Regions from separate parts of the Salipaludibacillus sp. HK11 genome, predicted to be linked through region 3. Evidence: riboswitches for the same ligand, from Rfam matches in the RefSeq annotation. Region 3 holds a riboswitch; each other region holds the start of a gene.
What was found. Region 3 has a riboswitch for thiamine pyrophosphate ahead of ACM26V_RS09550 (acetylornithine deacetylase). Riboswitches for the same ligand answer to the same signal wherever they lie in the genome.

Region 1 (10,191 bases), 2.3 Mb from region 3:
TAGATGAAGCGTTACGAATTGGAGATCGAATCACGATCATGAAGGATGGTGCTATCGTGCAAGTAGGCACACCGGAAGATATCTTAGTAAATCCTGCGAACGATTATGTGGAACGATTTGTTGAAGATGTCGATCGATCGAAAATTTTAACTGCAAGCCATATTATGAAACGTCCTGAGACAGTCAATATAGAAAAACACGGTCCTCGTGTTGCTTTAGAGCGTATGAGAGAAGAAGGGCTATCGAGCATTCTTGTTATTGACAGTAAACGGAACTTACAGGGTTATGTGACTGCCGATGATGCTTCCGACGCGCAAAAGAAAGAGATTAAAACGCTTGAAGGTATCTTGCAAAGCGATATACCAAAAGTGGATAAAGAAACGCCAATGCAAGATATCTTTAATGTCATTCATGATTCTCCAACACCCGTTGCCGTCATAGAAAACGACAGACTAGTTGGAATTATTGTACGAGGTGCGGTCATTGCCGCACTTGCTCGAGATAGTGAGGTGGAAACAGAAGATGCTCAATAATATAACAGGATTCATACCACAAATTCCAATCGCTGAAGGGACAGCATTCGTTGTTAATTGGCTGACAAGTTGGTTCGCATTTTTATTTAATCCGATTAAAGAACATTTTGGAGATTTCATGGGGTGGACAGCAAGCCTCTTATATAGTATTCCACCAATTATCGTTATTCTTGTCGTCGCATTAGGCGCCTTTCTCATTACCGGGAAAAAATATGGTCTTGCTGCGTTTTCTGTCGTAGGCCTTTGGCTCATATACAACCAAGGCTTATGGGAAGAATTAATGTTTACATTTACTTTAGTCTTTCTTGCAAGTATCTTATCCATTATCATTGGTGTTCCATTTGGAATTTTAATGTCTAAAAGCAGAACAGCCGATGCGCTCATAAGACCAATTCTTGATTTTATGCAAACAATGCCTGCCTTTGTATATTTAATTCCTGCCGTTGCTTTTTTCGGTATTGGTATGGTACCTGGTGTTTTTGCATCATTAATATTCGCAACACCACCAACAGTTCGTTTTACGAATTTAGGTATTCGACAAGTTCCAACTGAACTAGTTGAAGCTTCCGATGCATTTGGTAGTACGGGTGCACAAAAATTATTTAAAGTTGAACTCCCGATGGCTAAAGCAACGATTATGGCAGGAATAAATCAAACAGTGATGCTTGCCCTATCGATGGTTGTTATTGCATCGATGATTGGTGCGCCTGGTCTTGGAAGAGAAGTTCTATCGGCGCTACAGCGTGCACAAGTTGGACCTGGTTTTGTTGCAGGTTTAGGAATAGTTATTTTGGCTATTATCATTGATCGATTCACACAAAATGTGAATACAAAAAAATAATCTTGTGATCGTTAAACGAACACAAGTCCTAATGACGTTGGTACACTTTTCATTTGAAAAGTTTCCATATATATAAAATAGAAAGAAAGAAGGGGATTTAAATTATGATTAAACTTAACTGGAAACGTCTTGGTTTAGCAGCAGGACTTTCATTGTCATTACTAGCAGCAGGATGTGGAGATAATGAAAATGCAAATGAGAATAACGCTAATCTAAATGACGGTAACAATGAAAATGGCAACGAAGAAAATACAGGAAATGCAGATACTGGTGCAAATGTAGGAGAAGGTAAGGAAATTGAATTAGTTTACGTAGAGTGGGATTCTGAAATCGCATCTACCCATGTTATTGGTAAAGTATTTGAAGATCAAGGTTATGATGTTACATTAACTCCGATCGACAACGCAATTATGTGGCAATCCGTTGCTAATGGTGAAACTGACGGAATGGTTGCAGCTTGGTTACCAGCTACACACGGCGACTTATATGACGAATATAGTGATCAATTGGTAGATCTTGGTGAAAACTTAGAAGGTGCTAAAATAGGTTTAGTTGTTCCTGAATATATGGATGCAACTACTATTGATGATCTAGCTGATTTTGCAGATGAGATGGGCAGTTCAATTACCGGAATTGAGCCAGGAGCTGGTGTTGTTCAAGCAGCTGAAAATGCTACTGAAGAATACGAAGGTCTAGCTGGTTGGGATGTTCAAACATCTTCTAGTGGCGCTATGGCTACAGCATTAGGTGAAGCTATTAGCAACGAAGAACCAATTGCGGTGACAGGTTGGACACCTCATTGGAAGTTCGCTTCTTATGATTTGAAATATTTAGAAGATCCTGAAGGTACATTTGGTGATGCTGAAGTTATTAAAACAATGGTTCGTGAAGGACTAGAAGATGATATGCCAAACGCATATACAATCTTGGATCAGTTCAACTGGACTGCTGACGATATGGAAGAAGTTATGCTCGACATGGAAGATGGTACGTCTCCAGAAGATGCAGCAGCTGCATGGGTTGAAGCTAACGAAGATGCAGTAGCAGAATGGATTGAAGGTTTAGAATAATTTAACAACATGAATCTTGAAGCCGAGGATGGATATCCTCGGCTTTTTTGTACGATAAATTATGAGTAAGGAATTTAGATACAAAAACTAGGATTATCGTGCCCTTCAGATGAGAGTGGAAATTTGAAGGGATATGTCACAAAATGCCGCTCCAAATGGGGAAGGCTCTTTGCAGGGAAAACCATCCCCCTTCCGCTTCCCTTTCCATTTCCCATTAAATCATTTACAATACTAACTAGTACAGATGTTAACTAAATTAATAGTTCCATGACTAGGGGTGTTTATCACAACAAACTGAGAAAAAGGTCATTCTGATCCTTTTACCCTTGAACCTGATCTGGCCCATACCAGCGTAGGAAAGTCGATGCAACATATACAGCGATTGCAGCCGTATTCCGTTCACTTATGGGATACGGCTTTTATATCTTTTTGCAACAAGAGAGGAGAGCACTTATGAATCAGTTATATTTATACACAAACCTAGTAGAGGAGAGAATCGTATGAATCTTATTATTAACGGACAAGCGCATGACCTTCAATCCCATACCGTTACAGACGTAATCTCTCATTTCAAACTAAAACCAAATCTTATCATTGTAGAAATGGACGGAGAAATTATTGACCGTGATAATTGGTCCGAAACCGTTTTAAAAGAAGGATCAAAAATAGAGCTAGTTGAATTTATCGCAGGAGGTTGATCACATGAAACGACAAAAGTTAACTATTGCTGGCAAAGAACTTTCATCTCGCTTTTTATTAGGAACCGGACGTTATCCAAATCCTTATGTACAAAATGAAGCGATTCGTGCTTCAGGTACAGATGTGCTTACATTCGCTATTCGCCGAGCAAATTTGGAGTCGCCTGGAGAAGATGCTATTCTTCAACATTTGGAGGAAGACCACTCGTTTACATACCTTCCAAATACTTCTGGTGCGAAAACGGCTGAAGAGGCTGTACGGATTGCCCGCTTAGCCAAAGCATCAGGATTAAGCGATTGGATTAAAATCGAAATTAGTGCAAACGAAAAAACACTACTTCCTGATCCTTTAGAAACATTAAAGGCAACGGAAATCCTTGTTGCTGAAGGATTTACCGTTCTTCCTTATACATCAGATGACCCTGTTTTATGTAAGCGATTAGAAGAAGCAGGGGCAGCGGCAGTGATGCCTGGGGGATCTCCTATTGGTACTGGACTAGGAATATTAAATCCGTATAATTTATCGTTAATTATAGAAGATGCAGAAGTACCGATTATCGTTGATGCTGGATTAGGTTCTGCGATGGATGTCACCCAAGCAATGGAACTTGGTGCAGACGGCGTCCTAATGAATACACCTGTTGCCAAAGCAAAGGATCCTGTGAAGATGGCCCTTGCAATGAAATACGCCATCGAGGCTGGACGTTTATCATATGAAGCGGGAAGAATTCCGAAGAAAAAATACGCCACCGCTTCCAGTGGATTACAGTCATTTATTTCAAAATAGGGTCTACTAAATAACTATTATTGATATGCAAGGAGGAACAACACTTATGAAAGAAGAAATTTTGGTTCTCGGGGGCGGGGTCATTGGATTAGCAACAGCTTTTTCACTAAGTCGCCGTGGCTTTGAAGTAACCGTTCTCGAGAAAAAAGCATGCGGTGGGCAAGCTTCTGGAGCTGCAGCTGGCATGCTCGCTCCATTCTCTGAAATTAGTGAAGATCCAGACCCTTTTTTCGCCTTTTGCTTAGAAAGTTTACGTATGTTCAAGCGGTGGCAACAGGATATCAAAGACGCGTCCGGGATTGATTTTGAATATACAGAGAGCGGTAGTATTCACGCCGTTTATCACGAATCCGACATCCTTTCACTTGAATCACGAATCGACTGGCAAAAGGAGTTTGGATCAGAGGCTGAAATTATTGACGGGGCGCGCTTAGAATCCTTGGAACCAAACCTTTCAGACGAAGTAGTAGCAGCGATCCATTCAAATGAAGAAAGCCATGTCTTCGCTCCTGATTATGTAAAAGCATTAAAGATTGCCTGTGAGAATAATGGCGTCACGATCATCGAAAACACCGGAACGGTGTTGATTGAAAGTTGGCGGTCTGCCCCTGTTCTCAAAACATCCAACGGTCAAACCTACACTGGCGACCGCTTGGTGATTTGCTCAGGAGCTTGGGCACAAGAGCTTGAAGACGTATTTGAGATTCGTCTCCCTGTGTTTCCAATCCGCGGACAAATTTGTGCTTATGAACTTGGGCAAGAAAACGTCAATCATATTGTCACAACGAGCCAAGGGTATCTTGTCCCAAAATCAAATGGAACCTTGGTAAATGGTGCATCTGAGGATATTGCAGGATTTGCAACAGATGTCACTAAAAAAGGTATCGAAAGGCTAGTTAACTGGAATAAACGAATTCTTCCTTTTTTAAAAACAAAGACACCTTTTCATACTTGGGCAGGGCTTCGACCTGCAACACAGGACGGCTTCCCACTGCTAGGACCACTTGACGATTCTCCACACATTATCTTCGCCACTGGTCATTACCGCAATGGTATTTTACTGAGCGCACGCACAGGCGAAGCGGTAGCAGATATCATTTCAGATAATCCGTTAGATTCACCTACACAAGCTGCCTTCCATCCTGAAAGATTTATGTGATACATTTATAAGCAGGTGTCCTTATTCTATAAAGAATTAGGACACCTGCTTATATTTCTTTTCTTCGAGTATATCGCAACTATGAGCTCCCTCGACTTCATTCTCTACTCCAGAAGTGAAACACTGATTGATCCATTTGTACCTTTTGTACTTATTTGATAAGTTCCTTGATTATGAATAGCTGATCCTTCGTTACTCTTCCCAAAGAAATTAGTATCTTTTTCACGGATCCAGTCTAAATCCCCACTAACACTTCCGTTCGTTGTTTTTCCTTCAACAGAAACATCGCTGTCCTGAGGAATTCGCAAAGTCACATTTCCGTTCGTCGTCGCTACGTCCCAGTTCCCATTTACTTCGATGCTTTCGAGATCTATTGTACCATTCGTCGTTTTTATTGTTGCATTACTATAAATATTATTTACCGACACTCTTCCATTTGTTGTCACTGCCTCCACTTCTCCACTGATATTTCGAAGAGAAATCGTTCCATTTGTATTGGAAACGAGTGCATCCCCAGAAATTTCATCCGCACTAACGCGACCATTAGTTGTTTTAATTATAATGTTCTCATCTATATTGACGATATCAACTGATCCATTTGTGACATCAACATCTACCATTCTGTCACGAGGAATCGAGACAACAAAATCAACATGAAGGTGGTCATTAAATGAAAACCATGATGACTTAGGTCGTTCTACGTGGTAGAGAAATGAATCCCCCTTACTTTCAGTAATTCTCGCTTTTTCAAAAACCTTCATTACATTCGATTCATTATTTTCGTTAGCTCTAACTGTCCCGTTTATTACTAACTGGTCTTCGTCTGTCCCTACAATTCTCAATTTTGCATTAGGTATATCAAAATGAATCTCAGATACATGTTGATTAATATCGATGCTCTCTTCATAAGATACACTTATTCCTTCGTCCCACCAATTAAAAATCGACGAACCTTGAAACGTTCCAAATCCACTAGATTGTGTATTTTGCACCCCTCCACTTATTAGTAAAGCAAGTACCAATACCACAATTGCCCCCTTATCAAAACGTAAAGGTTCTTCAGGTTCTTTCAAGCGATAGTGATAAAAAACTTCTATAATAATTGCAACAAATAAAATCGGCCAAATATATCCAAACATATCGCTAAACCCAATACTACTCCATTGCTGAACTAAAAAAATTCCACCAACAAGCAAGAATAATAGACCTAATGTTTTTCGCCCTATCTTGTTCATTAATCTTCTCCTCCTCTTTGCTTTTAGTTTACTCTGGACGATAAAAAAACAAAATGGTCTTCAGATATATTTATTCTAAGCCTTCTGGCGTAGTGGCACTCCGCACCTCTCTATTTATCTAGCTTTCTCCTGAATTATTCATAAGTCATGAATGGAACCAAAATCAAATCTTTTTATGTTTTATTGAGAAATGTGATGATGATTTTTTTGATTGAGCTGTGATTTTAAAATGAACACCTAAGAGTAGTATGTTTAATTTGACGATTGAAATCAAGCTTCAATTGCTATAAAATAACCATTATAAGAAACCTTTCTGTTGGTTATTACTTCGCAGTTTAACATTATCAGAAACAGGTTCTTTTTTCTTTTATTAAGTAAATCGCTAGTTGTCAGTTTCGACTAAAATTTAGACTGTGAATTTAGTAGATAAAGCGAATTATTTGAAGGAGCCAGACACTTCTTGGATTTCCCAAAAAATATGGTTGAATTTGTTTCCCAGGACCATATTTAGAAATTACAAAGAGTACCACGATAAATACGTTTAGAAATTTCTTAAAAGGATTAAAAATACATATATTAGCGTATGAAAACTACAGGTGATTAAATGAGACATACCTACTCAGGTGAAGCAATGCAATTTGAGATTAATTACAAAAAAAGTGGATCCATAGGTATTCATATAGACACCTATGGAAATGTTGAAGTCCAGGCTCCTAAAGGGACATCCGTTGAAATGGTGAACCAAATAATTGAGCGAAATTGGGATCAGATTCAGCAAAAGTCAAAAGAAATGAAGGAAAGAATGCTTGGACCAAAGAAGAGGATCTATCATCATGGTGAGAGCTTTCTTTATTTAGGAAAGACATATCCTATTCAAATTTCACAAGATAGTACGATTAAGAAAGACCATGTCGTTTTTGAAGAGGGTATATTACATATATTTGTGAAACAACTTGAAGATGAAAAAATTAAACAAGCCTTAAAACGATTTTATTATCAGCGGTGTAAAGCTATTGTCGAGAAGAGTATTAGAAACCATCAAAGTGATTTTAAAGTAAAGCCGCGTTCTATTCGTATAACCGATAGTAAAAAAACATGGGGGACTTGTGATTCACAACTGCAGTTAACGTTTAATTGGAGACTGGCAATGGCGCCACATGAGGTGATTCACTATGTGGTCGTTCATGAAATGTGCCATATGGTCCATCTTAATCACGATCGGTCCTTCTGGCGTCTTGTTGGGAAGATGAGCCCCAATTTCAAGGAACAGGAAAATTGGTTGGCACGATCAAGTTGGAAAATGACTGTTTAAAAATGATTTCATGGGTTAGAAAATACTTTCTGAAGGATACCAAAATTTCCAAGGTTGTGATGGAGAAATCATATTGCTTTTGTAGTATCCAAAATCGGAGGAGGGTAAATATGAAGCAACTGTATATAAAGCAGAAGGTGTTTAGTTTAAGTGAAAAATTTACGATTAAAGATCAGCAGGAGAATGATGTTTATTACGTTGAAGGGAGTTTTTTGAAAATTCCAAAGACGTTCTCCATCATGAATACAACAAGAGATGAAGTCGCGCTTGTTACGAAAAAGGTCTTTAGCTTTTTGCCGAAGTTTTTTGTTGAGGTAAATGGTCGAGAGCTGTTAACCATCAAAAAGGAGTTTTCTTTCTTTAAAGCACGCTATACGATTGAAGCTGCAGACATTGAGGTACATGGTAACTGGTGGGATATGGATTTCCAGGTCTTAAAACAAGGCGAAGTTATAGGTAAAGTGACCAAGGAGTGGTTCACTTGGGGCGATAGCTACAAAGTTGATATATTAAATGAGGAGATGGAGTACGTCATTATTGCGTTCGTTGTGGCAATTGATTGTGTGAAGGCTGACGAAGCCTCTTCTTCATCAACAGCAACATCTTAGACTAAGGATGTATAAGATAGAATGCTAACGGGTTTCCTTTAGAAATTAATACCAGCTCAAAAAAGCAGAGTAATTACTAATTCACTGCTTTTTATTATGAAGATTTAATATTAGCTGAAACCAGCAGAAGTTAATATTAAACCTTCGTTATAGATACGCCCCTAAGACAGAAACGAACAAGAATGCTCAAATTTTCATAATTAATTGTTTTCCAAGTATCTTTATTTAGCGATAATTCAGGTTTCTTTATTTACTTTGCTTTCTCCAGCCATTTTTGAACAACATTTAAAGATCCAATGATATTAAAAAGGTAATTCAGTATCACACCATGCATTATCACACCAAAGATCGTCAGCATTGTAATAATAACTGTTCCTACCGTCGTTTGTGGATTAATTGTCGAATATCCAAAGAATACAAGTGAAGCCACACCTCCTATGAACGCATCAAAATACGTATCAATACGCGGCTCGAAAAAATATAATGGAATAATACTCACAAATACAAGAAAAAATACTCCAGGAACTACATAAGAAAATCGTTGCTTGCGAATTTTTTCAATCACTGGTTTGGTATAGTATTTTGTAATAACTTTCAATCTCATAAAATGTAAGATCCTTGCAATTCTGGCCATTTGAAAGATCGCATCTAAAGGAATCACAGCAATAACAATAAACGGATTACTTTTAATGAAGTCCCATTTATTCTCTGCATGATAGATTCTAAATATGAAATCAACGAAGAAGATCGACCATGTCCCCCATATAATCACCGAATCATACCGGGTTTGATACCAAATCGTCGCTACTGAAACAAAAGCTAGTACGACCATCAGCCCTTCATATATAATTTCAATAATACTCTTATTTTCTAAGGCTTTTGTCATACGTCTCTCCCCTAAATATCAAATCTATTTGTCACCCTACTTTATCATATTCTTTCATCATCAGCTTAGTGAAATAATGACTAGTACAACCTATTACCCGATGAGGCTTATGTACATTTTACATCATTGTCTCAATTGATAGCTTGTTTAAATTATAAATTGGCGTTTATACTAGAAAAGTGCTAGATATTTATTATAAGTGTTTGGTGTAGAAAAACTGTAGACTTTGTAGTTAATATTAATTGGAAGTTATTTAACCCTTGAGTTTATAAGAACATGAAATCAATTTGTAACTTTCTTAAATAATTAACGACTATCACAGTAGAACAAGATTGATAATTTAAAGAAGGAAGGGATTTACGAATGAAAAAAATTACAGGAATCTTTCTTGCCCTTGGATTAACTCTCACTTTAGCGGCGTGTGGTCAATCAGACACAAATAATGATGAGGCAGAAAACAATGCAGGCGGAGCAAATTCAAATGAAGAAGAAACATCGAACGAAAATAACGTTGATAATGAAAACAATGAGGTAAATAACAATAACTCTGAAGGAAACGAACAAGACGAATCTTTAAATAACGACCTAAATGAAAATGCTAACGAAAATACTAATGAGAATGAGACGGAGGAGGCTGCTAACGAAGAAATGAATACAACTGATGACGTCGACATGATTGATTCCGTAACGCTTTATTTTCCAGACGATCAAGGTTTGGAAATGTACCGTGTAGCAAGTGATGTTTCTGTTTCCTCCGATGAAGCTGGTGCGATGGAAGCAATGAACTTGTTAATAGCCGGTCCAACTCATGATGAACTCCATGCGCTCATACCTGAAAATGCACGTGTAGATTCAATAGAGTTTCAAGACAACGTAGCATACGTTTCTTTTTCAGATGAACTCTTAGAAGCCAATCTTGGTTCTAGTGGAGAATTAATGCTCACGGAACAAGTAGCATTGATGATGGAACAATTCGGGTATGATCAAACAAAAATTCTCATTGGTGATGAAGAAGTACCAAACTTCCTAGGCCACATGGATATTTCTGAGCCAATTCAAGCA
Region 2 (10,191 bases), 1.5 Mb from region 3:
TACAAATCTTTAGGTATCACATAAACTATTAAGCACCATGGAAATTTTAATAAGTAACTTAACCAAAGGAGGTAAAAAAATGGCAAGAATTATTAAACTTAGTATTGAGGCAACGGCAAACACGACTGTTGAAACTCAACCTAATGTAGAACGCTTTTTCTATGAATTAACCGCAGATCAAACAGACATCATTTTAACAATTGATGTTACAGAATTTGAAGATGATGAAGGAAACTCCGCAGTAGAATTACCAGAATTGGCTGCGAATAACTCATACTTTAATGTTTATATCAATGGTGTATTACAAATGGGGGACTCGTCCTCATACACCGCAGGCGAAACAGGGACTGGGCAATTAGAAGTAACAATTCCTGAAGGAGAAACAATTTACGCAGAAACTCCTGTTATCCTTGAAGTTGTCAATTATAGTCCAGAAGCAGAATCAGATATTACTGTTAACACGTAGATCTTTTATTCATATATTATGGATAAGAAAAAGTATAAAAAGAGGTTGGACCAGGGGACGTTATCATGTCTTTTAGAACAGCCTCTGAATACTTTGGTTTTGAAATACGTCGACCGCTTTTAGTTAATCTAAAATCTTTCTATAAACTACATAGAACTGCACTTCACGAAGCAACATCTTCAATGAAGAGGGAAAAATTAGTATCTCTTTATAGAAATGCACATTATTTTTCAACAAAAACCAATGTGCAATTTTTTAAAAAAACGAGTAACCAATAGGCTACGGGAGGCTACTTATCATGGACAGAAAAATAGAAAATAACAACGACTGTTGTTATTTGTGTGATAAAAATGGCAACCGCCTTTCTCCCACAGATTTAAATGCCGTTAAAATAAAAATTGTCTCCATTACTGAAGCAAACGAAAACTTAAAACACATTGAATTAGCGATATCAGGATTTATTATTTCTGAAAGTTTAAAGCAAGAATATGACCATTGCCCTTCATCTCCAGTCCCTTTCTTAGTCCTAAAGTCATTCAGCCTTAAGCTACCGGAAAAAAATTTTATTTGTTTTCAAATCAAAAAGAATTCTTTTCAATGTACCCGTTTCACTAAATTTAACTGCCAAATCAACTTTATGCTTCTTACAGAAATATATACACCAATAATTATTTCCTTAGAAGGGTGTTATGTTTTCCCCCGCTCTAATAAAACAATTCTTCCTCTTGAGATAAAAGAACAAAGAAAGGATTCGCATTGCCTTCATGTTGATTGTTTGCATGATTCGTTTTTCCATCCTATTACCAGCGACGTTTCTTTAACACCACAAATAAACGACAAACTAGAAGCAGAAAGTTCCTTATACTACGCGAAAGGAAATGGTGAGAAGAGAGTTTTTACTAATGTCGATGAAATTTGCAATCCCAATACCGCAGGATTACTAAATCCAGAGCAAGTAACATTTTGTAATTTGTTCGTAAACGCCGTACTGCAAAATCCAAATTCCTATAACTTAGAGGAAGGAAAACTCACTTTTCTTACAAACGATATACCCGAGAAAAACGTGCCGATTATAACTCAATTCGTTACAGTATTTAGTCATAACGGTGAAGTATTAAAAGGAGAGATTGACTTTTTCCATACTTCCGCCAATGGAACCGCAATGGAATTTCCAACAAAAACACTGCCTACCTCTGATACAGTCACTTTTGTTGACTTATTCATTAATGGAGTATTACAGCCTCAAGAAAACTACAAAGTAACAAATGGCTCACTACTTTTAACGACAGAAATACCCCCGCGGAAAGGTGTACCTATTATCTTGCAATACGTAAAGATATCTAACTCGATTGGTGTAACGGTAAGAGGGGAATCATCGACTTTTTGTGTAGCATCTGATGGAATAAGTAAAATTTTTTCTGAAAAATATCATTGTCTACTCTGTTTCCCTGTTCCTTTTATAGATTGCCCGCACGTTTCATATAGAAATTTATTTATCAACGGTGTCCTGCAACCAAATGACTTATATAATTTTAGACATGGGAAACTACAATTAAAAACATCTGATGCCCCAATAAAAAAGGCACCAATTATCTTACAAGGGTTGTCTTTTTTTGATTGTGAATAGCTTTGGACACTTCGTAATATGATTTAGTCGGATAGAAATTTCTTTGAAATAAAAAAAGAGCCAAAGATATAGCTTAGTCAAGGCTCTGTCCACTTTTTCTATTTTGAATCTTTCCCTTATACGTCCTAGCTCAATTTATACAATACAGAGGCGTGAGGAGCTAGTGACACGTCAATTCCCGAACTTGTAGTTGGTAAATCATTTCGTTTCCATAGGTCTCTCACTTGACATTGTTCTCCTACATTTAAGCCTAGCTGTTCGAGCGAGACACTTACAGTTCGTTGTTCATCGCTAATATTAAATAGAGCAACATAACTATTTCCGTCGCTAGCTTGTGATGTCCAAACAATTTCGTCATCTTCTCGATACACTTGTCTTGCGTCTTCACTATTTTGCAAAACGTGAATGACCTCCGGATTCGTTAGCAATGATAACGTCCAATCATCGTTATCTCTTAGCTCTCCTCCGAACATTAGTGGTGAGCGGAAAATAGACCATAATGTCATCATTGTTACTTGTTCATCTTTCGTAAAACGTGTCCAACGATCTCCACCGCCACCATCAACAGATCGAAGCCCAATATGACCTAGAGGCAACATATCCGCATCTGGCCAGTGGCCCAGACCTACGTTTTTACTCCATTTATAACATCGTTCAAACATGCCATGTAAGAGGTGCCATAAATCCCAATAATCATCAGTCATTCGCCACATGTTAGCGTTCTCTTCGAATACACTTGCGTATTCTAAAGGCGCGGGTCCAGGAGAAAGGCTTAAAACCATTGGACGGCCACTATTATCAATTGCTTTTCGGATCATTTTAATCTCTTCCGTATGGGTGGAATACAATTTCGAATCAGCAATATCATCTACTTTGACAAAATCTACATTCCATTCTGCATATAGTTTAAATAATGAATCGTAATAAGCTTGTGATCCTTCTTTAGAAGGATCAACTCCATACATGTCCGTGTTCCATGGGCAAATAGAATTTGGATGAGCAATTTCTCTTGCTGATGAATCTGTTCCTAATATTTTTGTATTTTGATGTACTGCTTGACGTGGTATTCCACGCATAATATGAATACCAAATTTCAACCCTAAATTATGAACATAATCAGCTAAAGGCTTAAATCCTTTGCCTCCTTCTGCTGAAGGAAATCGATTGATTGAAGGTACTAATCGTGAATACTCATCCATGTCTAAAGGAGCAAACTGACGATACGCAGAAGATACTGCTTCAGGTTCAGACCACTGGATATCGACAATCACATATTCCCACCCATAATCTTTTAAATGTTTCGCCATGTATTCTGCGTTTCCTTTTACCTCATCTTCTCTGACTGTAGCGCCGTAACAATCCCAGCTGTTCCATCCCATTGGTGGTGTTAAAGCGTGTTGATAATGCTTCATTTGTTGGACCATCCTTTCAATATCATACTTAATAATCATATATTATGTATTTTATAACCATCGATTAATAAGTCTTTGAGTACACAATTTCTTGTTTCTATGAAATTAAATATTGGTTAACTTTCTTAACAATACACTAAAGTAACCCCTTCCATCAAACAAAACTATCAAGAGGCTAACCATAAGGTCAGCCTCTTTAAATCTAGTATTTAAAAATGGATCGCTTCCATTTTTAGACAAATACTACATTGCTTATATAATGGACCTTCAATAAATTCATGGTTACAGTTTTCTTGAATTTCATTTAAATTTTTTTTCAAATATACAAGAAGCAGTTTTGTTTGGTTCATTTCTTCAATGATTTCACGAGTTTTCGACTGGACTTCGAACTTACTCTGATCATTACTGATAGACATTGCTTCCACCTTTCTTAAATTCTTTTGATTTCTCTTGCATTCCCTTCTCTATTTCCTCTTTCGTAAAAAGCTCGTTATCCTTTGCATAATTACGAATATCTTGAGAGATTCTCATACTACAAAACTTTGGGCCACACATGGAACAGAAGTGTGCAGTCTTTGCACCTTCAGCAGGCAATGTTTCATCATGATACTCGATCGCGCGTTCTGGATCTAATGCGAGGTTAAATTGATCTCTCCAACGGAACTCAAAACGAGCTTTAGATAGAGCGTCATCCCGCTTTTGAGCTCCTGGATGCCCTTTAGCTAAATCAGCAGCATGAGCAGCAATTTTGTAGGTAATTACTCCTTCACGAACATCATCTTTATTAGGTAAACCTAAATGTTCTTTTGGCGTAACATAACAAAGCATTGCTGTTCCATACCAACCAATCATCGCCGCTCCGATCGCAGACGTTATATGGTCATATCCAGGAGCAATATCTGTCGTGAGTGGGCCAAGCGTATAAAACGGTGCTTCCTCACAAACCTCTAACTGTTTATCCATGTTCTCTTTTATTAGATGCATCGGAACATGACCAGGTCCTTCAACCATCACCTGAACATCATGCTTCCAAGCCACTTTTGTCAGTTCACCAAGCGTGTCTAATTCGGCAAATTGCGCTTCATCATTTGCGTCTGCAATTGATCCTGGTCGCAAACCATCTCCTAATGAAAAGGAAATATCATAAGTCTTCATAATTTCACAAATATCTTCAAAGTGTGTATACAAAAAGCTTTCTTTATGATGAAACAAGCACCACTGTGCCATAATCGAACCTCCACGGGAAACGATCCCTGTTAATCGATTCACCGTCAGCGGGATATATCGCAGTAACACACCTGCATGAATTGTGAAGTAATCGACACCTTGCTCAGCCTGCTCAATCAACGTATCACGGTATATTTCCCAAGTGAGGTCTTCGGCAACACCGTCGACTTTTTCTAGCGCTTGATAAATTGGTACAGTCCCAACAGGAACAGATGAATTACGAATAATCCATTCCCGTGTTTTATGAATATCTTTTCCGGTGGATAAATCCATGATATTATCTGCGCCCCAACGAGTAGCCCAGGTCATCTTTTCAACTTCTTTTTCGATTGACGATGAAACCGCAGAGTTTCCAATATTCGCATTGATTTTCACATGAAAATTACGTCCGATAATCATCGGTTCAATCTCCGGGTGATTAATATTCGCTGGAATAATTGCACGTCCTTTAGCAACTTCATCACGAACAAAATCCTCTGATACCCCTTCTCTTAAGGCGATAAATTCCATTTCAGGAGTGATCTTTCCTTGTTTAGCGTAATGAAGTTGTGAAACGTTGTTTCCTTTTTTCGCACGCAATACCTTTCTTTTCAGACCAGGGAAAACCATATGTTTCGTACGCGGGTCGGTTTCATCTTTGTAGCCATTATCTTCAGGTTTGATTTCGCGATCCTGGTATTCTTCCACATCTCCTCGCTCGTGTATCCAAGAGCTACGAATGGGAGGAATTCCTTTTGTAATATCGACTGAATACTCAGGATCCGTATATGGTCCGCTTGTATCATACACTCTAACCGGTAAATTTTCCTTTTCACCAAATGTTCCTGTTGTTGGACTTAATTCAATCTCGCGCATCGGAACGTTTAGATCAGACCTTGAACCTCGTACGTAAACTTTTTTACTATTTGTGAAGTTCGACATGATGGAAATGTTCTCGCTGTTAAATGATGCCGTTGACATAATAAATCTCTCCCTATTTTTTAATGATAGGACAAGATCGAGAACACACCAAACGGAGTAGCTTTAATAAGCACACAAAAATAGCCGGATCCACAAAATATGGAAGGACCCGGCTAATGGTATACATGCAGAAGTTATCTTACTCTAATGTTCATTCAACTTCCCTACGCTGGTATGATCCAGATCAGGTCCAAAGGGTCAGAAAACTTTATCGTGTTTCCTTCTCAGCCCAACTTATTGGACTCCCCTAGTTATTTCTATTCGATTAACTCTTAGTATATAGAAGGATTCAGAAAAGTCAAACTGTTATTTCATTCTATTTATGGAAATTAGCTCCGCAGACCCCTTGCATCCATGTTTTTACTCTATCTATTTTGAATTTCATTTTTATCACCACCATTTTATCCCATTCATATTTTGTTCCTCAGAGGAAAAAATGTAAACAAAGGGAGGATGATGTTGATGAGTAAGAGATCTAAATCAAAGAGAAATATGCAAGACAGTAAGGATGCGGTACAACCTAATAACAGCAAAGAACGAATGACAATCTCTAAAGCAGGTCCCGATGAACAAAGCCAGAGACAACGAGGGGGAAATTAATTTGAAAAAAAAAGACGAAAAAATTGTTGAAAATTCGCATGAAGGACGGGAGAAGTATTTTGTTGATGTCGATCGAATGATAAATGAGGGGCTTGGTGGAGGCACCGTTAATAATAAAGAAAATTCTGGTAAGATTGAACAGGCTAGAAACTTTAAATCTGAAGATCCACCTCATGAAGTGGATAAAGAGTAATTTTTCTCCGATTTCATCAAATTGACTTTCATTCTGAACATATGTGCTACCGCATGAAGTAGGCAGCAAAGAACCTCAGCTCCCTACTTCATCTGCGGGATAATTTTAACTTTAACAATGATCACATTGATTAGTAATAGAACGGAAGACACAATAAATAAACTACGAATACCAGCCACTGATGCAAGCCACCCACCTGCAATTGGGCCAAACATTGTTCCCAAATACATAAAGCTGTTCGAGAACCCGAATGTTCTGCTTTCCATACCTTCGGGAGATAATTGACGTAATAATGAGTTAATCGAAGGTAGCAGTCCGCCTATACATAATCCTAATAAAAACCGAAATATAATCAATTGCCAATAACTAGATACAAATGCTTGTGGAAAACTGATGATTGCTGCGAAAAACAGCGTAACTAATAATACAAATTGTGGCCCTTTTCGATCACTAAGTTTTCCTAGAAAAGGACTGACCAACATGTTTGCAAATCCCATGACAGACATTGCAAAACCAGCATAAAACGCTACATTTTGCCCTGTAGTTAGTTCTTGGACAAATAAAGAAAGAAGAGGATTCACCCCAATAAGGGCAAATTGTACAATAAAAAAGACGATAAATAACGATAAGACAGGTGACGTAGATGCAATTTTCTTGAAATCTTGCATCGTATTAGTCTTCACAGATTCTACTATTTTATCAAATTGTTCGTGAACAAAGAAAAGTACAACAAACGCTGCGATTAAAATCGTGACTCCTGTTACATAGAAAATCATCCTAAATCCCATTAAATCTGCCATGATTCCGCCAAACAGAGGTCCACAAATCCCTCCAGCAACCGCCCCAGCTTGTAACATTCCTAACGAATAGCCCATTTGCTTCTTCGGGGTACTCATCGACATCAGTGCAATTGCTGCCGGTATAAATCCAGAAATCATCCCATTTAGTAATCGAAGCAACAGTAATGACCATGGACCAACTGCAAATCCAGTCAAGGTTAATACAATTGCCATACCAAAACCTGAACGGAGTAGCATTGATTTCCGTCCATATCGGTCTGCAAGTTTTCCCCATAGTGGCGAAAATAGAAAAGCAGTTAAGAAATTTGCCCCAAAGATAACGCCAGCCCAGAGAGTAATTTCTCGAGGATCTGTCACTCCTAGTTCTTGGAGATAGAGAGGTAAAAAAGGAATTATCATCGTCATAGCAGCCATGACGAAGAATTGGCATACCATAAGTATATAGAGATTTCGTTTCCAATTTATTTTAGACACTTCGATTCACGTCCTTTGAGTTAAACTCATTATATATTTCGTTAGCCGAAGTTTTCAAGAATTTATTTAGAAAAGAGAAAATTTTGATGAATTGACTAAGAGTTTTCGTCTACTAAAGACAATTAAAAAAGCACTTGAAAAACAAGTGCTTCTTATGTATTAATTCTCTTGTTATTTCATCCTTATCTTTTAATCACTTTCTCGATTGCTGAAAGGAGAATTAGTCTTGTCACTGATCTTAATCAAAACGCTCTGTCTCAAGACCATCGATAATTTCTTCCATTTCTAACGTGAAATTCAATTGGAGTGGTTCAGGAAGTGATTGTTGAATGATTTTCACTTCGTTCATCTCCTCTAATTCTTCGACAGTCTTAGGAGGATGCTTAAGGCTTTTAAACCATCGCTTAAATTCACCGGAAAAACGATAAAAGTTCGTTTCAAATCGTTCTGCCGCTTCCTCTCCCTCATCTCCATCTGTCTTCTGCATCCTTTGCCAATCTTCTAAAATCGTTTTAAATGCATTGCTTACTTCCTCCATATTGGTTTCCTCCTTAATGATCAATCGATTGTTAGCAAAAACGAAGTTATTTCTCATTTTCAAAAAAAATTTTGTGACACATGTATAATTTCCAATTTTTGATGCAACCTACGTTATAAAAGGATGTGAAAATATTGGACATGATATTTAGAAATGTCTATACATTTATCTGCTACATCGATAAAAAAGGTTACCTATTCGACAAATATCTGAAATGGTATGTCTTTTTACATAGAAACCATTCTTTTTCAACATCTTTTCATTGTTTTAGTGCCTTTATTTATTTGGATTAATACAAAGCATAAGCTGTTGCATCAGATGACTATATTCTGTAAGATCATCTTCTCTAAATATTTCCATAACGTAAACGTGATTAATTAAGTGATTGACAAATGACTCCATTACTTCTCTGTTTGCCAAAACATTGCAAGCGTACCTTCTCCTGCATGAACAGCTAACGATGAACTCATTTCTCCGATGACAATTTCAATGTCTGGGATTTCTGTTTCTACCAGTTGCTTTAATTCCATTGCTTTGTCTAACACATTTCCGTGCATAATCCCGACTCTCTTTACTTTATCATCATCACACGATTGTTTTAGCAATGAGACGATTTTGTTTGTTGCTTTCTTTTCTGAGCGAACTCGTTCAAATAAACCTAATTCACCTTCGGGATTAATTGAAAGAATTGGCTTTATTTTCAGCACATTACCTAATAAAAATTGCGCACCAGACATTCTACCACCTTTATATAGTTGATCCAAATTTCCAAGTAAAATTAAATTTTTCGATCTTGTTACTTCTTCCCTCAGTTCAGACGCAATCTCTTCCATAGAAACTTCTTCCTTCGCTAAACTAAGTCCTTTATCGATTAACGCCGTAATACCGTATGAAAGTGACAGAGAATCAACCACTTCCACGTCAAAATCTGCAAGTTCCTTTCCTCCATTTGAGCTAGACACCGTTCCACTTAATTTATTGGAAACATGAATCGCTATAGCTTGATCATAGTCTTTTTTCAATGTATTATATAACTCTTCAAATGTCCCCACAGATGGCTGCGATGTTTTGGGAACTTCTTTATTGTTACGAATCATGTCATATAATTGCTCTGAAAATAAATTTACACCATCTTCGTACTCTTTTCCATCAGCAATAATTACAATAGGTGCAACATACACATCAGGGTGTTCACGCAACTCTTCTGATAAAAATGCTGTACTATCTGTCACAAATGCAATTCTCTTCTTTTCCATTTGTATATCCACTCCTTTAAAATAATCTGAATAGTTTAATTATACGTTGAATTGGAGATAATACCAAGTGCTGATATCAGGTACTAATTTATGATAGTGAAATTTTATCTAAGTACATTTTATCGTAATCCTATAACTAATGTTTAACATTGCCTAACGTAACTAAAGCCCACTTTATTATGTGGGCTTCCTTTTATCTTAGCTATAATTGTACGTAATATCAATATTGATAATATTCAGTAATCGCATCATAAAAATCTTCTTCTTCTTCAGTGCCTAACATCATTAACGGAGAAACTCCCTGATATGTTTCTTGATTTACGTCTGCTCCGTTTTCGTAAAGTAAAATAGCCATATCAAGCCAGCCAAACTCTAAAGCAATTGTTAAAGGCGTCCCATAAAGATCTTCGTGATTTGGGTTAGCTCCCAACTCTAACAATTTCTCTGCGACTTCCAAGTTATCCAAGTAAATAGCATAAATTAATGGAGTAGAATCTTCAATATCCATTACTTCGATATCTGCTCCCTCGGCAACTAAACGTTCAATTTCATCGATGTCACCATCGATTGTTGCAAGAATAAGAGGCGGATGCTCTCCTTCTGGTTCTTCAAGGATGTCATTCCCAAATGTATCATTT
Region 3 (10,191 bases):
TAAATATTACCATATAAAAAAAACGAAGATACCTACGTAAACGTTGGCACTTCGTCTTAATTGAAATTACATACTTAAAGTTACCTACATCGAATCTTGTCGGTACCTCATCCGTTTCTTTTTCATCTCCGTACTATCTTGATGATCTGCTGGCAACCATTTTCGAATTTGATGCATCATAAGCATCACTGGTAAAAATGCAATAGCGTAAACAATCAGTTCAGTGAAGATACGTTCAAAATAATTTAGATTGAATAATTCACCTGAAAGAGCGAGTATGAGTAACCAAGACATACCACTGAGAAACCCATACAAAAAATATTTTTCCACCCTTTCATTCTTGACGGCGTACCCAAATAACAATTGGCCAACAATGAGAACAATACTAATTGCAACTACACCTAAAATAGACATTTCCGTTGTTGCCATCGAAACGTTCGTTACATTCCACCACATGTCGAGAGACAAAAACATAAATAACATCAGACATTGCAAGGCGAAAATATGCCAGATTTTCAGGGGAAACGTACGAATACTATCATAAAATTCATCTGTTTTCTTTGTTTTCTCTTTTGAATAAACAGGTCCAGAATGATCTCTTTTATTCTTTCGATTTATATAGCTAGAAACATCCCCATTAAAATCAAGTTTCTGCTTATATATGCCATCCTCGATCAATTCAGGTCCTTGAGGATCTCTTAAAACCTTGTTTATGGCTTCGTCTGTCACTTCAACACGCAATCCGACATTAATTGCACGGTCAATCCAACTGTTCGCACCATCATCCTCTTTGAAATGGACCAAATACCACTTCTTCTCTGACCCTGCCTTAAATACAATTACAACATGAGGTATATCAAAATACACTCTAGTTCTTGGTTCAGGTCCTACTTGTGGCATATAATCACTTTGAAAAGGGGCCAATAGAACTGTTGTTATCGATGAAAAAGGAATTTCAAATGTTTCTAGAGGACGATCATTATCTTTTTGCATTAATGCTTGCCAAAGAACTTCACGATTATCATCAATTCCATATACAATATATTTGTCAAGTTTTTGGATATTTTTGTAGATTGTATAAGAAAGAAATAAAATGACACAAGATAAACTCCCCATCGCTATCAAAGCAAGCACTTCGTCCATTGTAAATGTCACAATGAATAAAATCACTCCAGCCACTGCGAAAAAAATACTGCCAGCATAATAAAATCGAATATCCCCTTTTTTCTCCATTAAATCATGCGTTTCTCCTTGTAACATCGTTTTTCACACCCCAAAAAATAAATTAAACGCTACGGTACAATTTTCCAAACAATGCTTTCTATACTATTATACGGATTACTACTTAATCAGGTTTCAACTTGTCACAACAATCTAGTATTTAACTGTTTGTCCTTATACCAAAAATAAAAGATAAAATTCGTGTTATAATATTGTATAAATTTTTAATACCAAAGGAGAATGAAATGTCTAATTACAAAATTTTATTTCTTGATATTGACGGAACAATTTTAACTCCAGATAACGAAATTCAAGACTCTACAAAGAATGCCATTAAACAAGTACAACAAAAAGGGATCATCGTTTTTCTAGCAACCGGTCGTCCTCTCCATGAAATTCTAGATATCGGTGAAGAATTACAAATTGATTCTTTCATTGGCTATAATGGTGCCTATGCCGTACATAAAGGAACCGATGTATTAAGGGAACCGATGGATAAAGAAACAATTGAGGGCTTTATAACTATCATCAAAGACAACGATCACGAAGCGGTTCTCTATACGAACGGATTGAATTTAGTAACATCAGAGAATGCCGCTTCAATAAATCAATTTAGAGATTATTTCCACCTAAAACAAACTGAACCTTACCATCCTAAACATAGCAAAGATATACTGGGCGTATCACTCATGAACATCAGTAAAAAAGATGTCCCTCTATATGAAAGTGCAGGAAACATCCACTTATCACCAATAAATGTTGAGGGTTTAAAGGAGCACGCTTATGATGTGATTCGTACAAAAGTAAATAAAGGCTTCGCAATTCAACAAGTGTTGAAAGTACTCGGATTGAAAAATGAAAATGCGATTGCTTTTGGTGATGGGATGAACGATAAAGAAATGTTGACGACTGTCGGTGAAGGATTTGCAATGGGCAACGCGCAGCCAGAACTCATCAAATACGCAAAACACCAAACAACAGAGGTTTTAAATTCAGGTGTCTTTAATGGATTGAAGAAACTAGGATTAGTTGAGTGAAATTTTGTGCACCATGAATTTCCTAGAAATGTCGCTGAGATTAAAAGGACTCCAAAATCTTGTTTGTAGCCTTTATTTTTCTCTTTTTGGAAAAGCTAAATAGGACCTCATTTTGCTGTAGTGAGATCCTGTTTGGATTTTTCTTGAAATTGTTCATTGTTGTATTTTTTCTAAACCGCCTTGCATACTGCTCATGATGCTTTCTCTTCTGCACTTTAAATCCAATCTCATCCTCACTACTGTTCAAGATGCTTCTCTTCTACACTTTAAATCCAATCTCACCTCACCCTACCGTAAAAAAGGCTCCATTTGTATTAAAAAGGAGCCTTCCAGCAAAATGAAACTTTTAAACAACTATTGGTCTTACTTATTCCCTTTCTTAGCCTTAATCAACTAAATTTATAAAGATATCTTCTTGTTCTGGTTTTTCTTCAATATAGCCACTATCATATAACCAGTCGATCGTCTCTTGCCAAGAAGCTTCATATTGACTACCAAACGCCTCGTCTTCTGTTTCCATTTTCGTCAATAAAATATCTAGGCTTTCCTCTTCCACTTCACGAATAAGCGGGAAGTTTTCTTGATCCTCATGACTGAAAAGTATATCCATGCTATCATCTGGATTGTCTTTCATGTATTCATATCCCTTTTCAGCCGCATTCCAGAAAGACTGAATCGTAGGTTGGTTTTCTTCTAACTGATCTTCATTCGTAACCATTACTAACTCATAGAAACTAGGTACACCATAATCAATTGGATTAAAGAAATGAACATCATGTCCTTGGTGTTCAAGTACGGGTACTTCGTGATTGATATATGCACCAATCACAGCATCCACATTTCCAGTGACAATCGATGAGCCAAGCTCAAATCCTACATCAATCATCTCCACTTGACCGAAATCACCACCGTCTGCAGTGACCATCGTTTCTAACAACGGTTCATTGACAGGAATTCCAGGATACCCTACTGTTTTCCCCTCTAAATCTTTCGGCGACTGAATTTCTTCATCTAAATAAACGATATGATTTAAAGGTGAGCGAACAATCGCCGCAACTGAGACAACTGGAATATCTTCATTTCGAGCAGTAATCACATCTGGTTGATATGTAATTCCTAATGTCACTTCACCTGTTGCTGCCAAATTAATTGGATCTGTCGGATTTGTTGGAAATACAATCTCAACGTCAAGTCCTTCTTCTTCAAAGTAGCCCATTTCATCGGCGACATATAAATAACTATGAACCGCATTTGGGTACCAATCGAGCATAATTTCGACTTTCTCTAATTCTACATTCTCCCCTTGAGCTACATCACCATCATTATTACCACACCCTGCCAACATCACAAGCATAAGAATTAATGCAAATTTCATTATTGTTCCCTCCATTTTGTTGATATCTTTTCACACATTTTCACAAGTAAAAATAACAAAATACCCATGATTGATAGCAATACAATTGGTGCAAATACGCCCGCCCCATCCATTTGTGTCATCATCCTTCTACTAAAATAGCCTAAACCTTTACTTGCTCCTAGCCATTCACCAATAGCCGCCCCAATCACGCTCAACGTTACCGCTACTTTCAAACCAGAATAAAAGTAAGGTAAGGCCGAAGGGACTTGTAATTTGAAAAAAATCTGGGTCTTACTTGCTCCCATCGTCCGCATTAAATCGATTAATTCTTTACTTGTCGAACGTAACCCATCGAACGTACTAACCGTAATCGGAAAAAATGTAATCAGAACCGTGACAGCAACCTTGCTCCAAATCGAATAACCAAACCAAAGCACAAAGATCGGTGCTAAGGCAATAATCGGAATCGTCTGAGAGGCAATTACTAAAGGAAAAAAAGTTCGTTCAGCAAATGCATAACGGTTCATGAATATCGCTAAAGCTCCTCCAACAATCATTGATACCATGAGACCAACAACTACTATTTGAAATGTCGCAGGTAAATGAACAATTAATAAGACTTCTCGTAATTCCCATAGCTTGACTGTAATCCCCGTGGGTGATGGCAAAATAAAAGCTTTATTATAAAGTCGTGCTCCGATTTCCCAGGCAAACAGAAGGAAAAGTACAACTATGACTGAGCTACCATAATAAAAACTAAAATTTATCAATTTTTTCATAAGAACTGTTCCTTCGCTCTCATCTTTTTAAAGAGATTTTGTTTAAGCTCCATAAAGTCCGCTTCACTACGGTGCTCCTCATTTCTAGGCCTGCTCAATGGAACATTCACTTCATCGATGTTTCCTTCTATCGGTGGATGAGTTAACATGAATATTCGATCAGAAAGAAATATCGCTTCCTCTACATCATGAGTGATAAAAATAATTGTCTTTTCCCACTCATGCCATTGTTCTAATAGCCATTCTTGCATCATAAATCGAGTCATTGAATCCAACGCACTGAATGGTTCATCCAGAAGTAAGATATCGTTTCCTCCAAGTATCGCTCGTAAAAAGGAAACACGCTGTCTCATTCCTCCTGAAAGTTGATGGGCATAGTTATTCTCTGTTCCTTCTAACCCAAATTTCTTCATGTGTTGTTTTACTAAATCACTTGCTTCTTTTTTGTCCATACCTTTAATCTCCAACGGAAGAAGCCCATTTTCTAATACGGTTCTCCATGGAAGCAGTAAATCTTGCTGAGGCATGTAACCTATTTTCCCAAGCCGATTAGCTTCTTCCTTACCTTGAATCATAATACGACCTGATTTTGGTTGTTCAAGACCGGCAGCAAGCCGAAAAAAAGTTGATTTTCCAGCTCCGCTTGGCCCTAGAATAGTGACGAATTCTTTTTCGTAGATCGATAGATTCGTTTTTTCAAAAACAGAAGTTGGTTTATTAGCATGTGAATACGTAAACGAGACGTTTTCAAACTGCAAATGAGATTGAACTTGAATTGTCGCTTTATCTCCCATCAGTCCATCGGCCACATTGCTTTGTTGTAGGACATATCCCAAAACATGTATTCAAATCGTGTCGTATTCAAGAAAATTTCTTCTAGATTTTCTAATTCATGCTCAGGCTTTCCCTCTGCCAACTCATCCAATAGTTTGATCGTCCAATCAGCCAACGCTTGAAACTCTTCATCCGCATACATGGCAACCCATTCCCCATATTTTCCTTCACGTGCACCAGGTACTTCATCAAGCGCTTTACCAATTTCAGCATAACTCCACATACATGGAAGCAAACTTGCCACTAGTTCTGCTAAACCGCCATTATTGCCGACACTGAGCATGTAATGACTATACGCCAATGTCGTCGGTGCAGGATTCGCCGTCTCAAGTTCTTCTTCAGAAATATCGAATTGCTTGGCGAAGTTACGATGAAGTTGCATTTCTGTATTCAAAGTTGAATCGAGAAGCTTAGCAAACTCCCCCATCGTCTTTACATCTTTCGCCTTCACTGCTCCCATTGCAAATAGTTTCGCATATTCGATTAAGTATAAATAATCTTGAATCATAAAAAATCGGAATTTATCCTCCGCTAATGTTCCGTCTCCAATACCTTGCACAAACGGATGGTCATGATTTTTTCTCCAAATCGGTTTAACATTTTCATATAAACGTTCACTAAATTTCATCTTTATCATCCTTTCTTTTTTCATGACACCACTCATAAATGAAGGTCATCATCACTTTTGTAAAGTCAATAAGCTGTGGAATCGACACTGATTCATTGATTCCGTGAGCATTATGTAAATCTCCTGGACCATATATTATCGTTGGAATACCTGCATTTCCAAGCCACCCACCATCCGTTACCGTCGGTGACATACTTACTTGAGGACCTGTTTTTAATACGTTCGTATGAGCAGACTTTAATGTTTGAACGATCTGTCCCTCTTCATCGAGTGCCAGGGACGGAAATATTTCTCCTTTGTCTTCAATCATCGACTTACCACCCCATGTAAAAATCGGAGGATGATCTCTCAACCACGGATCACCGTCCGCTACTTTTAATAAATGGTCTTCGACTTCCTTGGCAATATCATCATGATTTTCATCAGGATAAAAGTGAACCGTAATCCATAGCTTGCACTCATCTGCAACAAACGCAGCATGTCTTCCACCTTCAATTACTGCTGGATTAATCGTGTTCATGCCAGCAGGAAACCCAGGAAAAGATTTCGTCACTGCCCAATATTGTTCCAATTCCTTAAGGCCTTCGATCATTTTAACCATTTTTTCGATTGCACTCGCTGCGTGCAGACCACCACCTGCATGAACCATGTCTCGCCGGACTGCATCATGATAGGTTTTCGGACTTTTAACCGTTACCCATCCAGTAATGACGCCACCTTGACCCTGAATATGTAGATCACTCGTATCTACGACAACCGCACCGTCAGCCGTATACCCTCTTTCACAGCATTCCAACGTTCCAGCTTCGCCAACTTCTTCACCAACAACTGACTGAAAAATCAAGTCCCCAGGTAATTCAATCCCTTTTTCCTTCAATAGTTTAATTACAAACAAAGCTCCTGCAAGACCTGCTTTCATGTCGGCAGTCCCTCGTCCATATAACCTATCATTCTTAACACTTGGCGTGAACGGATCTGTATTCCAACCTTGCTCCTCCTCATCGACTTCTGCAACATCGATATGACCATTTACAATCAAACTCTTATGTTTGTTTGGATTTGTTCCCTTAAATGTGCCCACCACATTGGGATCTCCAGGATAAACTTCCCATTGATCAACGTCAGCTCCTAAGTTCATTAATTGCTCTGCCATAAAATCTTGCGCTTCTTTCGTGTTACGAGCTGGAGGACTAGGTGTTTGAAATCGAACTAATTTCTTCACTAATTCGATCAACTCTTCTTGTCTGTCATCGATGTCATTTAACAGTTCGTTTTGCAGTTTATTCATCTTAATTCCCCCTTTGATATTTTTTCTCGGAAGATTTTAGCGTTTGTTTGTTAATTGAATCATTGGAATAAATCTTCTCATTCTAGATCTCACTTCTCACCAAAAAAATCCACTCTGGCAAAGAGTGGACGTGTATGTAAAACAATGACAATTGCTCAAATTGAAAAATAAAATCGCCTAATAGCAATTGATTGCTCACACCACTTCCCTCCGCTAGTATTATCTAGTTCAGGTGTTAGGGTTAAGACAAACGTCTCTCTCAGCAAATCAAGCGCCCCTAGTGGTAGTTCATAAAGTTGTCAATATACACAAGGTAACACAAATTTCTGAATTTGCAAACATTCATGTGGTAAATTTGTACATAAAGATAATTGTCGATCACTTTTTGTAAGAATAAAATATTATTTTCAAATTATAATAAATCCTTCAACAATTTCAAGAAGATCATCTAGGTCAAATTCATGATCATTATCAACTATATATAAATCATAAAATAAATCATCGCGTTCCCATTGAAAAACATGGTTCACACCATCAAAATAATAGTCAACGTCAACGTGATTAATAATAAACTCTTCTGTTAACAATTTTTCGCTTTCATCAGTTATCACAGGTCTTGTAAATTCTTCACGACTCATTCCATATGATGCATTGCTTTCTCCAGTAAAAGAATGACTGTACAAAACACTCTCCCCCATATGAGCAGTTGATTCATTTTGTTCCTCCAACATTTCTTTGTACTCCTCTTGTTCATGTTTATTTACTTCCGTTTTATTCGCAAATTCAATAATATAGGATAGTGGAATATCTTCATATACATTGTTCTCGGGATTCAATACATCTGATTCTTTTATTTTTAATTTTTCTAAAATCCAGACAGTATCCCAGTCACTTGGGAGGTCGAATGAATGATAATCAAATCTATCATCGATTAATTCTAAAGGATGATCCGAAAATTTAAAATCAAATTGTTCAAGAATGGTTGGAACAAATATTATGATAATTAGTAATGCCACAGTTATCAAAGAAGCGTAATATTTTAAATAACTGTTACTATTCTTAGCAGTTTCTATACTAAGTAAAATTTTGTTCTTTTCACGATTCGTAAAATGTATGTCGCTAACGGATTGCTGCAAACTTTCTTCCATCTTTTTATCAAATTCATCCATCAAAATCACTCCTTTCAATAGATTTTCTTAAATTTTCTTTCGCTCTTGATAATCGTGATTTAATCGTATTAACATTTATTTTTAAAACTAGGCTTATTTCTATCAAACTCAATTCTTCATAATAAAATAAAATAATAACTTCACGAAATTTCAAAGGCAACTGTAAAACTTCCGTTGCCAGATTTTCGTTAACTGTTTTTTCGATTACCTTCTTTTCAGGCGTGCAATTTTCGATTGGATCTTTTATTTTTTCTCTATAAAAAATATTCTTGAAACTCCATTTCTTCAAAGAATCTTTACACTTATTAACTGTTATTTTGATTAGCCATGTTTTATAGCTACTCTCATAACGAAAGGTATGTAGATTTTTGAAGCATGATATAAATACTTCCTGAATGATATCTTCTGCAAGTTCTCGATCTTTAAGATAAAAAAAAGCGATATGTTTTAACTCAGTACCATACTCATCAAGAAGATCCTCTAAAAGGTCCTTCTCGTCTTCAGTAAAGTTTTGATTTTCATCTTCTTTTTTCATACTCGCCCCCCCTTCACTAGTATTGACGACTCACATAAGTATAAGTTCCATTTACTTATGATTCTACTATGTTCGATTGTTTAATTTTTTTGCTAGTAATGTTTTGGAAAAAAATTCTTAAACAACTCGCTTCTTAAAATTAAAAATAAATTCAACACGAAAAAAAGGACTGTGATTTTGAAATCACATCCTTTTTTATGTGTTATTTTCCAGTCCGGTCAAAATATCTCCCACTTCCGCTACAACCAGGGCATTCATAATAATCAGATGAAAGATAGAATTCACTTATTGGAATATTGAAGCCTCTCCCATGACACTCTGGACAAAGGTCTTTTTCTTTCATTAAATCTAATCTTTTTTCTTGCCTGGCAGTATTCCAATCAGAAACAGCTTGAAACAGGCCCATATATACACCTCCATTTACACTTATTATTTGGGAAATGAAGGGAATTATACATTTTATTTAAAATTTAGTCGTTTGAACTTGTCTGCTTTTTTTCATAATAGACTTCGGTATCCGTAATTCGTCTAGTTCTTTACCAGACATATTACCTACTCATTTCTCTTCATTATAAGGTATAATTAAATTGTATGGTAGAATACACGTTGAAAGGAGGCCTCATCGTAAAAAGAATAAAGCCTTTAAATTATACGGTAACTCCTTTTTTTGAATAATGAAGACTTGCTGATCTTGGTGTAATTAAAATATATAAACTCTTAAATTAAGGGTACTAATTGCCAGGTAGTTCAAATACTTGAGCCAATTTTATCAGGTATCTCTAAAATATGTAATTAAAGAGTCGAGAGTCTAAAATAAGGTAGAAATATTGTATCTATACAAGTGAGTGGCTATTATATTTGCCAAATTTTCTTTTTGCTTTATTTAGTTTTCTCGTAAAAGAGGAGAGTCAATATGAAAAATAGAAAATTATTTACTCAATCAATGATATTAATGTGGTTACATAATGGTAAATAGTAATAAGAAAAATTCCAATTTTAAAAAAGTGACTTTGCTTGCGATAACATGGCCAATTTTTATTGAGGTGTTTTTGCAAACGTTTTTACATATCTCTGATATATTTATGCTAAGTTTTATATCCGATGAAGCAGTGGCCGCTATCGGAGTAGTAAACCAAATTATGATGTTTACTTTTATTTTATTTAATTTTACAGCGATGGGCGCAGGAGTTGTTATCGCACAGTTCGTCGGTGCCAATAAGTCTAAAGAAGTTAGTATAACAGTCGCTAACTCAATTTCAATTAACCTATTATTCGGTATTTTTATTAGTGGTATCGTTGTGCTGTTTCGCCATCAATTCTTAAATTTATTTAATTTATCACCT

Region 1: it holds a riboswitch for thiamine pyrophosphate, as region 3 does, so the genes downstream of both, thiS (sulfur carrier protein ThiS) here and ACM26V_RS09550 (acetylornithine deacetylase) in region 3, are expected to answer to the same signal.
Region 2: it holds a riboswitch for thiamine pyrophosphate, as region 3 does, so the genes downstream of both, thiC (phosphomethylpyrimidine synthase ThiC) here and ACM26V_RS09550 (acetylornithine deacetylase) in region 3, are expected to answer to the same signal.

The regions. Positions count from the first base shown of each region.
Region 1 covers NZ_CP181045.1:4,215,298-4,225,488, reverse strand. The annotation lists gene ACM26V_RS20085 (quaternary amine ABC transporter ATP-binding protein) at 1-533, shown strand, start outside; gene ACM26V_RS20080 (ABC transporter permease) at 523-1,374, shown strand; gene ACM26V_RS20075 (glycine betaine ABC transporter substrate-binding protein) at 1,479-2,444, shown strand; TPP riboswitch at 2,708-2,820, shown strand; gene thiS (sulfur carrier protein ThiS) at 2,945-3,142, shown strand; gene ACM26V_RS20065 (thiazole synthase) at 3,147-3,929, shown strand; gene thiO (glycine oxidase ThiO) at 3,976-5,088, shown strand; gene ACM26V_RS20055 (DUF4097 family beta strand repeat-containing protein) at 5,193-6,323, opposite strand; gene ACM26V_RS20050 (M48 family metallopeptidase) at 6,928-7,635, shown strand; gene ACM26V_RS20045 (LURP-one-related/scramblase family protein) at 7,746-8,243, shown strand; gene ACM26V_RS20040 (hypothetical protein) at 8,494-9,129, opposite strand; gene ACM26V_RS20035 (GerMN domain-containing protein) at 9,493-10,191, shown strand, end outside.
Region 2 covers NZ_CP181045.1:430,768-440,958, reverse strand. The annotation lists gene ACM26V_RS02450 (DUF4183 domain-containing protein) at 80-466, shown strand; gene ACM26V_RS02445 (hypothetical protein) at 532-744, shown strand; gene ACM26V_RS02440 (DUF4183 domain-containing protein) at 765-2,093, shown strand; gene ACM26V_RS02435 (glycoside hydrolase family 27 protein) at 2,219-3,505, opposite strand; gene ACM26V_RS02430 (hypothetical protein) at 3,715-3,921, opposite strand; gene thiC (phosphomethylpyrimidine synthase ThiC) at 3,908-5,692, opposite strand; TPP riboswitch at 5,837-5,951, opposite strand; gene ACM26V_RS02420 (hypothetical protein) at 6,155-6,292, shown strand; gene ACM26V_RS02415 (hypothetical protein) at 6,294-6,485, shown strand; gene ACM26V_RS02410 (MFS transporter) at 6,569-7,759, opposite strand; gene ACM26V_RS02405 (hypothetical protein) at 7,998-8,297, opposite strand; gene ACM26V_RS02400 (hypothetical protein) at 8,574-8,717, opposite strand; gene ACM26V_RS02395 (DegV family protein) at 8,699-9,553, opposite strand; gene ACM26V_RS02390 (M48 family metallopeptidase) at 9,774-10,191, opposite strand, start outside.
Region 3 covers NZ_CP181045.1:1,920,547-1,930,737, forward strand. The annotation lists gene ACM26V_RS09520 (hypothetical protein) at 85-1,260, opposite strand; gene ACM26V_RS09525 (HAD family hydrolase) at 1,467-2,258, shown strand; gene ACM26V_RS09530 (ABC transporter substrate-binding protein) at 2,644-3,633, opposite strand; gene ACM26V_RS09535 (ABC transporter permease) at 3,633-4,394, opposite strand; gene ACM26V_RS09540 (ABC transporter ATP-binding protein) at 4,391-5,203, opposite strand; gene tenA (thiaminase II) at 5,188-5,856, opposite strand; gene ACM26V_RS09550 (acetylornithine deacetylase) at 5,846-7,144, opposite strand; TPP riboswitch at 7,333-7,433, opposite strand; gene ACM26V_RS09555 (hypothetical protein) at 7,552-8,313, opposite strand; gene ACM26V_RS09560 (sigma-70 family RNA polymerase sigma factor) at 8,306-8,848, opposite strand; gene ACM26V_RS09565 (methionine aminopeptidase) at 9,051-9,254, opposite strand; gene ACM26V_RS09570 (MATE family efflux transporter) at 9,814-10,191, shown strand, end outside.